One region of the Acetobacter senegalensis genome, then DNA from elsewhere that is predicted to be linked to it. Evidence: riboswitches for the same ligand, from Rfam matches in the RefSeq annotation. Region 1 holds a riboswitch; each other region holds the start of a gene.

What was found. A riboswitch is a leader RNA that binds a small molecule or an ion and turns the genes downstream of it on or off. The one in region 1 is predicted to bind cobalamin.
Region 2: linked by a shared signal. The riboswitch ahead of ASN_RS16415 (TonB-dependent receptor) and the one ahead of ASN_RS11495 (TonB-dependent receptor plug domain-containing protein) in region 1 are both predicted to bind cobalamin.
Region 3: linked by a shared signal. The riboswitch ahead of ASN_RS14470 (TonB-dependent receptor) and the one ahead of ASN_RS11495 (TonB-dependent receptor plug domain-containing protein) in region 1 are both predicted to bind cobalamin.
Region 4: linked by a shared signal. The riboswitch ahead of ASN_RS14445 (Rieske 2Fe-2S domain-containing protein) and the one ahead of ASN_RS11495 (TonB-dependent receptor plug domain-containing protein) in region 1 are both predicted to bind cobalamin.

The regions. Positions count from the first base shown of each region.
Region 1 covers NZ_LN606600.1:2,451,148-2,454,297, forward strand. Annotated here, with positions in the region: partial or broken gene ASN_RS11485 (DUF6525 family protein) at 1-13, opposite strand, end outside; gene zigA (zinc metallochaperone GTPase ZigA) at 25-1,239, opposite strand; cobalamin riboswitch at 1,388-1,614, shown strand; gene ASN_RS11495 (TonB-dependent receptor plug domain-containing protein) at 1,740-3,150, shown strand, end outside.
Region 2 covers NZ_LN606600.1:3,566,899-3,570,048, reverse strand. Annotated here, with positions in the region: gene cobF (precorrin-6A synthase (deacetylating)) at 1-714, shown strand, start outside; cobalamin riboswitch at 951-1,184, shown strand; gene ASN_RS20010 (hypothetical protein) at 1,314-1,577, opposite strand; gene ASN_RS16415 (TonB-dependent receptor) at 1,662-3,150, shown strand, end outside.
Region 3 covers NZ_LN606600.1:3,110,062-3,113,211, reverse strand. Annotated here, with positions in the region: gene ASN_RS14480 (helix-turn-helix transcriptional regulator) at 1-235, shown strand, start outside; partial or broken gene ASN_RS14475 (hypothetical protein) at 657-844, shown strand; cobalamin riboswitch at 1,218-1,424, shown strand; gene ASN_RS14470 (TonB-dependent receptor) at 1,510-3,150, shown strand, end outside.
Region 4 covers NZ_LN606600.1:3,103,998-3,107,147, reverse strand. Annotated here, with positions in the region: gene ASN_RS14450 (hypothetical protein) at 184-477, opposite strand; gene ASN_RS14445 (Rieske 2Fe-2S domain-containing protein) at 561-1,655, opposite strand; cobalamin riboswitch at 1,982-2,214, opposite strand; gene ASN_RS14435 (DUF1852 domain-containing protein) at 2,595-3,150, shown strand, end outside.

The DNA.
Region 1 (3,150 bases):
GATAAGCGGACATGCCCTTGCCCATCATGCCGCTTGACGCTTCCAGATGGGAAAAGGGTCCGGCAGGTGCGTATAGCGTTCGGGCTCAAAGCGGGGAGCGCCATCTTCCGGTATCAAGCAGTCGTCCAAAGCAGCGCGCAGGGCGCTTTCATCCATGTCCTGCGTACCAATGAACACAATTTCCTGCCGCCGGTCTCCAAACACAGGGTCCCATTTGCTCAGCACAAAGTCGCGCCACTGGTCTGTATCGGGCCACTGACTTTTGGGGATGGCTGCCCACCACAACCCGATGGCCTGATTACGCACCAATGCCCCAGCCTGCCCCAGTTCTCCTACCCAGTCAGGGCGTGTGGCCAGCCAGAAATGCCCTTTGGCCCGGACCACACCCGGCCAGTTGGCATCCAGAAAATGCTTGAATTTTGCGGGTTCGAATGGTCTGCGCGCACGGTAGACAAAACTGCGGATGCCGTATTCCTCGGTCTCTGGGGTATGGTCCTGAAAGCCGTAGAGTTCCTTGAACCAGAGCGGATGCTGGTGTGCTTTCTCATAATCAAATCGGCCTGTGTTCAGAACACGCTCAAGGGGAACCTGGCCCATGTCCGTCTCAATCACATCGGCATCAGGGTTCAGGGCCAGTACAATCTGGCGTGCCGCCTCTACCTGTTCCGGTGTGGCGGTGGAGACCTTGTTGATCACCACAACATCGGCAAATTCAATCTGTTCAACCAGCAGATCCACCAGCGCGCGATCATCTTCCTCGCCCGCTGTTTCTCCTCTGTCTTTCAGGAAATCGGTGGAAGCATAATCCTTGAGCAGGTTTACGGCGTCCACCACTGTTACCATAGTATCAAGCCTTGCGCTGTCGCTCAGGCTGTTGCCATCTTCATCCCGGAACTCAAAGGTTGCGGCAACGGGCAGGGGTTCTGCAATGCCAGTGGATTCAATCAGCAGATAATCAAATTTCCCCTCCGATGCCAGCCGATGAACCTCCTGCAAAAGATCATCCCGCAGGGTGCAGCAAATGCAGCCATTGGTCATTTCCACCAGTTTTTCATCGGTGCGGGAAAGATCGCCTCCGCCTTCTCGCACAAGATCAGCGTCAATATTCACTTCGCTCATGTCATTCACAATAACGGCCACCTTGCGGCCTTCCCGGTTGTTGAGAATGTGGTTCAGCACTGTTGTCTTTCCGGCTCCAAGAAAGCCGGAAAGAACGGTAACGGGCAGCAATGCGGGCATGGAGGGGGCTCCCTGAAGCTGGAAGAGGCGTAGTCCGCCTTATGTGTTATAGTATAACATAACATATCCTGATCGTTCAATCGTCTGCAATGTTGGTGCTGCATGGGGAAGGAAGCGCTGTTTTCTTGACACTCTGCGCGTTTTGGCGGCATCAACCCGGCTTGATGGTTCTCTCTCCGTTGGGGAGCGATGTAAAAGGGAACCGGGTGCGGTGCCGCGTTGCGTGGACATCAAGGCCCGGGCTGTCCCCGCAACTGTAAGCGGCATGCTCTGCCTACTGGCTGATAAGTCAGGCCACTGGGAGGTTCTCCTGGGAAGGCTTGGGCAGAGTGGACTACCGCAAGCCAGGAAACCTGCCATCAGCTGGGGTCGCAGACGGGAAATGCTGATCGGGGGGTGTCAGCAGGCAGACTGGACCATGGGTGTTCCTGAGAGACGGGAGCAACCAGGGTCAGGCTTTACTCTCGTGGCGACGTCTTTTTACCGCGAGGCCTTTTTCTCTGATGTTCCGCAAAACACTTCTGGTCAGTTCCAGCGTCTTCACTCTGTGGGGAGGCATCGCACTGGCGGCTGATGCACCTGTTTCAAAGCCACAGAAAGGTCTGCCTGCCAAAAAACAGATTGTGGCTGTATCGGCGTCCTCCGCCTCTCAGCCACTCTCCAGTCAGGCGGTATCGGAACTGATAACAGTCAGTGCAGCTCGCACGCCTACCCGAACGGATGATATCGGCACGGCTCTTACCATCATTACGGAAGAACAGATGCTGACCCAGCAGCGCCGCACGTTGCCAGATATTCTGGCACGTCAGCCGGGGCTGAATGTGGTGCGCTCTGGCGGGTTTGGGGCGACAACGGCCATTTTTATGCGCGGCAACAATGCCAATGAGGTAAAGGTGCGGCTGGACGGCATGGACGTGAACGATGGCAGCTCCGCCAGCGGCATGTTTGATGCCGGGCAGTTTGTAACGGATGGTCTCGGTCGGATAGAAATTCTGCGTGGCCCACAAAGTGGTCTTTACGGCGCTGATGCCATGGCAGGGGTGATTGATATGACCACGGCGCAGGGGCAGGGGCGTTTCAAACCGTTTGTCCGGATAGAAGGCGGATCATATGGCACCTTCAATCAGGTGATAGGCGCGCGCGGCAGCAAAGGGCGCTTCCATTATAATGTGGAATTGTCCCACTACCGCATGGAAGGCTTCCATTCTATCCCGCGATATATTGAGCGCTATTATGGTGCCACGCAGGAGCAGCGGCACAAAGGCAACCGTAATGATAACCGGTCTGCCAATATCCGGCTTGGTTATGATGTGACCCGGAACTTTGATCTGGGCCTGACTGCACGTCTGATCCAAAGCAACTACCACACATATTCCCTGTACGATCTGCAAAGCGAGGCCTATGGCGGTGGAAATGTGCGGGAACAGAACAATATGAATCAGGCCGTGGTGCGGGGTACGGCGCATCTGGTGTCTTTCAATGGTTTTTTTGATCAGGTCATCGGTCTTGGCTACATGACCAACCGCAACCGGTGGAACGAAACGGGCCTTTATGCCACCGGGCCGGACTATTATCGCTCAAGCCGCCTCAAAATTGACTGGCATGGCACGTTTGATTTCAGAAAATACGGCACACTGCTTATTGGCGCCGAACATTTTCATGATACGTTTGATTCCAGCCATACGGCCGCTTCTGCCTATGATACCGGCTACCATACACAGGCCAGCATGGATACTACGGCAGGATATGGTCAGTATCAGGGGAACTGGAACCATATTCTGTATGGGGCAGCCAATATCCGGTATGATTCCAATTCCCGTTACGGAAATTACGTGACATGGCGGGTAGCCCCCTCCATCCATATTCCCCACACCGGCACCATCATCAAAGCCAGTGCCGGGTCAGGTTTTC
Region 2 (3,150 bases), 1.1 Mb from region 1:
CACTTGACCTTGCAGGCGGTACGCGAACTCAATGCGGCCGATCTCATTCTTATTCCCCGCAAAGGTCCGAACAAGGCGGATCTGGCCGATCTGCGACATACAATTTGTGAGCAGGCTCTGACCAATTCGGCCTGCCGTATCGTAGAGTTCGAGATGCCGCGTCGTGATGTTGCTGATCCGAATTATCGTCATGGCGTGCTGCAATGGCATGATGCGATTGCCCGCGTATGGCAGGAAACCATAGAGGTTAATTTACCCCAAGGCGGTACAGTCGCTTTGCTGGTATGGGGAGACCCTTCTCTTTATGACAGTACCCTGCGCATTGCCTCCAGGCTTCAGCCCGCTCCAAGAATACGCAGCATTCCGGGAATCATGTCTCTTAATATGCTGGCTGCAGCCCATACGATCGCCCTTAATGATATAGGCGCACCGTTTACTGTCACAACCGGGCGTCAGTTACGCGATCATGGCTGGCCTGAAGGAAGCAATACGCTCATTGTCATGCTGGATGGAGAGTGTTCTTTCCAGCATATCCCCTCACAAGATGTCATTATCTATTGGGGTGCGTATGTTGGTATGCCAGAACAGATTTTGCTTTCTGGCGCTTTGTCGGAAATTGGACCGGAGATCATTACCACTCGTGCTCAGGCACGTGCGCACCATGGCTGGATCATGGATATCTATCTTCTTCGCCGTAAAATCCCAGAACAATAAAAGCCCTTCATCAGTTACGAAAAACGGTATGGTTGATGTAGTTGGCGTCATTATTGGCATGATGGGGTAGAAACGATCATAGAGCTTGAGTAACCGCCCCTACTGCCTGACCGTATAGGGGGAACTGACAACATCTGTCTGACACGTTCTGGTACAAGCCGACAATCTCAAATACGGGCGGAATATCCTTGTTTCCGTGCGTGTCTGTATTGAAATCATCGTAATTCCACGCTTATAAAGGGCGCATAGTCGATGGTTCCGTGCAAACGGATGAAAAGGGAATGCTGTATGCTTCGGCTGGACATGATGTCCGGAAGTCAGTCAGCAACTGCCCCCGCAACTGTTGGCGGTGAGAGTCTGTTTGTTATGTTTCCTTGCAGAAACAGGTCACTGGTTCGTTTGGACTGGGAAGGCTAAGCAGAACTCCGTGATCCGCGAGTCAGGAGACCTGCCATCGTCGTGATAAGCCCGGATACCGGTCGGGGATGGCCGTTTTCCAGAAAGACAAACGATGGAAACCTTAACTCCGTTCATTCTTTTGCCGCACACACACAGATATTTCCATATCCAGATGCGCCAGAGCACCGCATTGCGCTGATTCACATCAGCGTTTTCTCTTCCCCATTTTTATAATGGCTAATGGCCCGCTCTTCTGCGTCTGCTCTTTCCTGCGCGTTTGGTCTTCTATTCGCTGGCTCTGCTATCGAAAATCTGTGTTGGCCTTCTTCTTGGGTCAAATTGATCAGAAACGTTCCATCATACACGCATGATACGTACTTACGCTTTGGAAGACCGTCAGGCCTCTGCCGTGCCGCAGGACCATCATGACCGTTTGTCTTCATCTCCCATTTTTCTTTGTTCATACAAATTGTACCGTCCGTTACAAGTTATCTTTCTTTCCCACAGTCATTTTCTTTGCTGGTCTTACTCCATTCTTCGGGCACGCATTGGCAGCGGGGTTATCACCGTCGGTAGAGCCAAAGAAAAGAGCTGAACAGGTTGCCCCCGCCACAAAAAAAGACCGTCCTAACCCAACAGGCGCGCCCCACCGTCCGTCTACTGCACAGGATGTCAGGAAGGTCACCTCCACAGACGGCGCCTCTGAAACAATTCAGGTAACGGCCTCCCGGCATGATCTGTTGGGGCGGGCTGGCACGGCGAGTGAAGGCTCCCTGACTGCACGCGAAATCCAACTTCGGCCTGTGTATCGTGTCGGTCAAATTCTGGAAGCCGTTCCCGGACTGGTGGTGACCTCCCATTCCGGTGAAGGAAAGGCGAACCAGTTCCTGTTACGGGGCTTTAATCTGGATCATGGTACAGACCTCGCAACATTTGTTGATGACATGCCAGTTAACGGTGTCAGCAATGCTCATGGTCAAGGTTATACAGATCTCAATTTTCTTATCCCAGAGGTGCTGGCAGGCGTCGATTATACAAAAGGGCCATTTCACGCCGATATTGGAGATTTTGGGGTTGCTGGCTCCGATCATATGAAACTGGCGGATGACATTCCCCGGCAGATCAGTCTGAGCGCGGGAACTCTGGGTGATTATCGTGCCTATATCGGTGGTACAACCCATTTTTCCAATACCGGCCGGTGGGTCAATGCCTTCACCCTTTCCCATTCTGATGGTCCATGGAGGTATCCAGATAATGCCCGCAGCATGCGTGCTCTTTCACGGTATACCTACGGAAGCACCAAGAATGGTTTTGATCTTACCGCCATGTTCTACCGCGGCCAATGGCGAGCAACCAATGATCAGCCACTTGATGCATATCGGGAAGGATTGATTGGGCGCTATGGCTCTTTAGACCCCACGGATGGAGGTTTTTCCGAGCGTTATAGCCTTTCTGCTCATTATCATCTTGCACGGGATAACTGGAAATGGGTGACCAGCGCTTTTGCTGTGCATGATCGGCTGACATTGTGGAACAATTTTACCCATTATCTGGATGATCCAGTCAATGGAGATCAGCAACAGCAAGATGAAACACGTACAACTGTTGGGGGGAGCAGCGTCTATTCCCGTCAGGATCACGTCGGCCTGATCCAAACAGAAACACGGGTAGGTGTGCAGGGGCGATATGATTTTCTGTATGTGGATCGTCGTCACACACACCAGCGCATTACGTTGCCAAACTGCCCATCTAGTCTTGAGGCCACAGTTCCCTATCTGTGTAACGCGGACACCATTAATCTCGGTGCGGTGGGACTGTTTGTGCAAAACACCACGCACTGGCTGCCGTGGCTGCGAACAGTGGTGGGTCTTCGGGAAGACTATCAGGGAGGCACGGATAACAACCTTGTCGATAATAGTCTGACCCGAAAACACCAGTGGCTGTTTCAGCCCAAAGGTAGCCTTGTCTTTGGGCCTTGGAAAAAAACAGAATTCTACCTGAGCGGAGGACGTGGGTTTCACTCCAACGATTTCCGGT
Region 3 (3,150 bases), 660 kb from region 1:
TCTCTCCGAAAAGCGTTTAAAAGACGGATTTCAAAAATACTATCAGAACGGTCCCTATGGGTTTTTACAAAAAATTCGCATGGATAGGGCTAAATCTTTACTTATGCGCCAAACCACAAGCGTAACAGACGTCGCTTTACAGGTTGGATATTCAAACAGCTCGCACTTTGCAAAACTCTTCAAAAGAGAGTTTGGTATCAGCCCATCCAAGGTGCCTATGTCGGGTTTACCATAGTTATATGTTCCGTCACATCAAAGACCAAAAGGATGCGAGACCATCTTCAGCGACGGCACTTTTGGCGCAGCATGCACTGGCAAGCTCGGCCTTCCTTTGAGATTTTGCATGGTTTCCTCCCATTCGCCCTCCTGCATTGCCTGCCAGTCTACCGTGGTCGATCAGAGTGTGAGACAAACCGTCCCGAAGCAAGCAACCATCTTCTGACTGCCAAAGTAATGTGGTTCAGCCGCAGAACAGTCATGTCTGACCTCATTAAATTCTTGCAGGAAAATATGCTTCGTTTTCGAGGCAACGACAATCCGCCATGGAATGGATGCGAGGGTACTCCATGATCTCCCGCACCTTACTCGGCTGCTCGACGGCAAGCAACGAGGGCACCTGCGACAACCGGACGAATATGCGGCGCGAAGAGCTGGAACTACAGATCAATGTGCGTGGCAATCTCGTCGGCATCATGACGGTTGCGTCGGGCAGCGAACAAACGAAAACCCCGCCCGTTTCCGGACTGGTGTTCATGATGCGTTCGCATCGCAAATTCAGATGGTGCGGGGACAGGATTGGTTCTCAGCTTGCGGCAACCGCAAGTTGAGAGCAAAGCAAGATTAATAGGCTGTTTTAATGAACTTTTTTCGGCACACGCATGACCTCCTACTGAAATAAAGGCCCCTACCCTCATAAAGCATAAAGTTCATGCATCCAGGGCTATGTCAGCTTCTGCCGACATTCTGGGCATAAAATTGCTGGATGCCGTTTCTGCATAGCGGACACAGCTAGCGTGATTTCCCGCGACCAAGTTTAGGTAGGAAGCAGCCTTCCCGCTTTCGAAGCAGGAGTGGCATAATCACTTCCTGACCGGCACAAAACCGTTACAAACCCATTCTTTTTCCTCTCGTGTCAGAACCTGAATTCATAGACTGCTTTTCACAATCGAGAACTGGAAACAGGTTGTTTCTGTTGACAAGAACCCGCTGTTTCCTGTCTAGAGACAACCAGCCATGGTTCTTTCCGTGTGTTTGCCACATGGAAGGCTAAGAGGGAAACCGGTGCAATACCGGTGCTGCCCCCGCAACTGTATGCTGTGAGGCTGTCGGAACAAACGCCACTGTTATCTTCGATTGATGACGGGAAGGCTCCAACCTGCCGATGACCAGCAAGCCAGGAGACCTGCCATAGCGTGAAAGTCACGGACGGAGCTGCCGAACGGGGTGTGTCGGGGGCGAAACGATGCTCGGTCGTTTCCACCGCGGTGACGCCCTGTCGGAGCAATTGTCGTGCGTGCCGTACCCCGCGTCTTTGGCCTATTAGTTATCAGTGTTGGCTGTGTTTCGTCTGTTTGTGCCGCAACAGTCCAAACCAAGAAGGCAAAAGCACAGCCCTTTAAGAAACCGTCCACTCTCTGGAATGGCGCGCCCGAAGAGATAACGTCTTATGGCAAGACCCCGACGCTCAAGACAGCTCCGGCCATCGCTGGCAAGCTGGGTCTGTCCATTCAGCATTCTCCCGCCACCATCAATGTCGTTTCACATGACCTGATGATGCAGCGTGGCTATGCCCAGGCCGAGGACGCTGCAGACAGCGCGCCCGGCGTGACATCTGGCGGTTCGCCCGGAAGCCCTGCGCAGCTCCTGATGCGAGGCTTCAGCGGCAATCAGATCCTCGTGCTGCGGGACGGGATCTATTTCGGTCCCACCACAATGGTGAACCGCCCTCAGAACAGCTTCAATCTGGAAAGCGTGCAGATCCTGAAGGGGCCATCCTCCGTTCTTTATGGGCAGGGTGCGGTTGGCGGTACGGAAGATGTGCGAACCCGTGACCCCGCCTTCGATGCACCGCATGCAAATGCCCTGCTGTCCTACGGCAGCTTTAATACATGGAATGCCGGGATCGGTGGTTCAGTGCCAATCACTAAAACACTGGCTCTGCGCACGGATTTCAGTCGTACATCTTCAGATGGCTATGTGAAAGGGGCTGACCCTCACTCGAACGATTTCACGACAACCCTTCTGTGGAAGCCGACGGACAAATTCACTGCTCGGCTGAGCATGGATTATCTGACCGATCGCCTCTCCACCTATTACGGCACACCGCTGGTCAATCTGTCGCAGACAGGGGGACGTGTGGGCGGTCTGCTCAGTTCCTCACAAGGGCTTGGCATTACCAAAGTCTCGATATGGCGTTATTATAATGTGCGTAATGCACAGGCGAGTTCGGTGAACGCCACGCCAACGCTTCATCTGGAATGGCAGGCCACACCAAACATCCTGATCCATAACAGCAGCTACTTCATCTATTCGAAACGTCTGTGGAACAACGCCGAAAGCCTCAGTTATATCAGTTCTGCCGGCAGCACAGACGCAAGTGGAAACACGATTGCACCGGGCCGCATCGGACGCGACAGATTCTACGTTTTCCAGAACCAGCATCAGGTCGGCGACAGTCTCTACGCCCGGTTCGATTCCACAATTTTTGGCATGAAGAACCGCTTCATTCTCGGCGGCGATGCCTACTATCTTCGCTTTATCCGCAACCGTGGTTTTCCCAACGCGGATTATGCCGACAGCGTTTCTCTCGCCAGTCCTGAACAGACAGGACTGGGAGACTTCGCCGGGGAATATCCCTACAAGAAATCCCCCACGACCATGGTGCAGGCCGGGCTGTTCATGGAAGACGTGCTGACCATTCGCGACGATCTGCGGCTTGTCGGGGAATTTCGGTACGACTGGCTTTCGCTGAACCGGCAGAATTACAATCAGGATGGCAGTTACAGCGCCGCCACCAGCTTCAAGGGACACTACAATCCCGACAATTTCCGTATCGGTCCCGTATTCGATATCACCAAAAATGTGAGCGTGTATGGGGTCTATACAACAGGAGAAGACCCGCCGGGCTCCAATCTGTTCCTCGCCAACCGT
Region 4 (3,150 bases), 650 kb from region 1:
TAGGGTCTGGCGGCCCCGCTTTGAACGGGGAAATCCATGACATTACTCACGGCCTGTCTCCTATTAGTTCGAATTCTTTAAACAATCATACGTCTAGCCTGTGTCCACTTGCTGGCGGCAAACTTCGTCTAACGGAACAACGGAAATTCAGGACAACGAGATCATGACATCAATAGTCCGGTGCTATGTGCGACAATACATGCTCATCGCGGCTTTTTGCGCCCCGATCAGGTTCTGGACCGCAATATAGGCTTGCGCGTAATGTTTCCCTGATGCGTCTGCTGATATATCGGGAAGTGCCATTATCATCTCCATCGCCGCGTCCAGAAGCGGCCTGAAATGTGCTTCCAGATAGTTGCCGCGTTCGTGATACGTGATTGGTAAATCGGCCACCATCATTTGAAACAGTTCATAACCATTCTGCTGCAATTGTTCTTCTTCTGGCAAAGACACATCACTTCCCAAAAGGGAAACCACACAGGTTCGATCCGGTGCCAGAAGAAGGATCTTCTCAAGCAAAGGATGAAGAACATGAGAAGACCGCGCGATAATAGGCAATCTCATGGGTCGGCCTCTTCTGCGCTCTTTGGCATCTGACCACACCGCCTGAGCAAATCGCGAAGTTGTTTGATAACCGGGAAGACTTCCTGATTGTGATCTCCGCCGAGGTCTTTCCAGGCGGCCTGTTCCAACTCGACAATCTCGCGATCTTCAGAGAAGACGCGCTCCGTGAATGCGACCACTATTGGCCAGGCAATATCCAGTAAAAAAGGCACTTTCAGTCGTTTGATCGACAACAGACCGAAGACACGGTTGGTCAGCTCCTCACGGTCCTGCGGGAGATACGAGATCCACAGTTCCATCACGGGATCCTCAATCCCTTGCGTTTCAATACGCAGGCTCTGATAGGGATATTGTGTCCTGATGGTCATGACGTCCCGATAGGCAAAATCCCGACCGTCACGGCGTCTCTGGCCGTAAATCAGCGCCTCACTCAAAGGCTGCTTGCCGCCCGTTCGTGCAAACGTGTAACGGGCCTCAACAAAATCATCTCCGTGATCCATTCCCAGAAACCGTGGCTTCATTTTGCCGACAAGTCGGCTGTGCAGAACCTGGTGATTCATATCCATCAGGTTTTCATGCATGAAACTGTAATGACAGTTCACCACCTGGCCGAAGCGCCGCGTGCGGTAACTTCTGTCTCTCACCCTTGGAAAGTCAGGGAATGGGGTTTTGTCCGCAAGAGACTGATCCCCCATAAAAACAAAAATGAGCCCATCTTTTTCTCGACAGGCCCAAGTCCTGAGACGCAGACATTGCGCTTCGGCAGAAACATTGGGCGAAACACATTGTCCGTCTCGGTTATATTTCAAACCATGAGCGATACAGCTTAGAAGATCACCATGGGCCTCTCCTTTTGCGAGCAGAACCTGCCGATGGGCGCACAGGCCATCCAGAGCGTAAGGCACACCGCTTCTGGGACGCACGACGACGATATGCCGTCCTGCAAACCGGACATCGATTGCCTTTTCCCGTCCCAATTCACGGGACCAAGCGACAGGATACCAGAAGTCCGGATTGGTTCTGACTCGTCTTAAATCGATCTGTGCCGCGCACACTGAATGGTCTGAAATTTGGTGAAGCTCGTTTTCCATTGCCTCGGCATTTCAACTGGCTCAGCGCAAAGCGAAACGAAGCAACACCCCGACATAGAGCGTCATACCGTCTCTCACAGTTTCTCTGAGCAAGTGTACCCGTTACCAATACCGGACAGAATGGGTCATTGTCCGGTGACTGAATCTCAAGTGTCTAACGGATCAATGCTGTCTGCAGCACAAAAGCGTCATTCGTATATCGGCCAGAAATGATGGGGGAAAAACCCTGGCCTGAAAAGAGTCCATCGCCTGATTCATCAGGAACGACCGAGGCATGAGGCAGACAGGCATATATTCTCTCCTCCCTTCGGTCATCCCGCCCGATGGTTGGTGGCTGAGCAATGGCAGGTCTCCTGGCTCACGGATCATGGCCAACTGGTTCCAACCTTCCCGTCCCCTATGGGAACAGTGGTCCACGTTCAGAGCGAACGAACCAGCGGCATACCGCCTACAGTTGCGGGAGCAGCCTCCGACTTTGCGCCTGGACGGTCGTCTGACCAGTGCGTGACGGAGTTCCCTATTAACCCGCTTGCGCGGGACCATTGAAGCGTTTGCCTCTGTAACATGCCGCCAAACGCATCCAGCGTGCAAGCTGGAACATCATGGATGGGGCAGAAGGCAGATATCAGTTTTTCGCATGTAGAACGTCCGTCTAGCTCGCCGACACGCCGGAAAACAAGCGCCACATTGATAGTGTCTCTGGCTTTATCTCCTCCGGGTAAAACTTTGCTTCCATCAACCCATGAACGATATTTATGTTTTTATGAAATCAAATCATTTTTGTTCACTGTATCATTCGGGCATAAAGCAGACACCGCTCTTACCAGCGCACATGACGATGACCACGACCTGAGAGAACTGGAAACAAAAATTGGGACCCCCTCGAATTCCCATAAATAAAAATCTGGTTTTTCGTGGTAAAAGGGATGAAGAACCATAATGATTAAGGACTTTACATTCAGTATCAATCGACTTCGCTTTGATGAGAACTATCATCCATCCGATAAGACGCGCCTCACGACCAATTTCGCCAATCTGGCGAGAGGGGAAAGCCGTCAGGAAAACCTGCGTAATGTCCTGCTGATGATTGACAATCGTTTCAATGATCTGGCCCATTGGGATAACCCCAATAGGGATCGCTATTCCGTCGAGCTTGAAATCATTTCCGTCGACATGGATATCGATTTTTCTGGCAAAAGCGACAGCTTTCCGCTGATCGAAGTTCTGAACACGACGATTGTCGATAAAAAAGCCAACAAGCGCATAGAAGGTCTCGCAGGGAACAGTTTTTCCTCGTATGTGCGGGACTATGACTTCAGCGTGTTGCTACCGAAATATAACAAAGATAAGACAGAATTTAACGTTCTTGATAATTACGGGAACTTGCATGGAAATCTTTTTAAGAGCGTTGTGAATTCCACGGCATACAAAAATAATTTCAGGAAATCCCCTGTCATATGCCTTAGTGTCTCAACCAATCGGATCTATCGTCGGA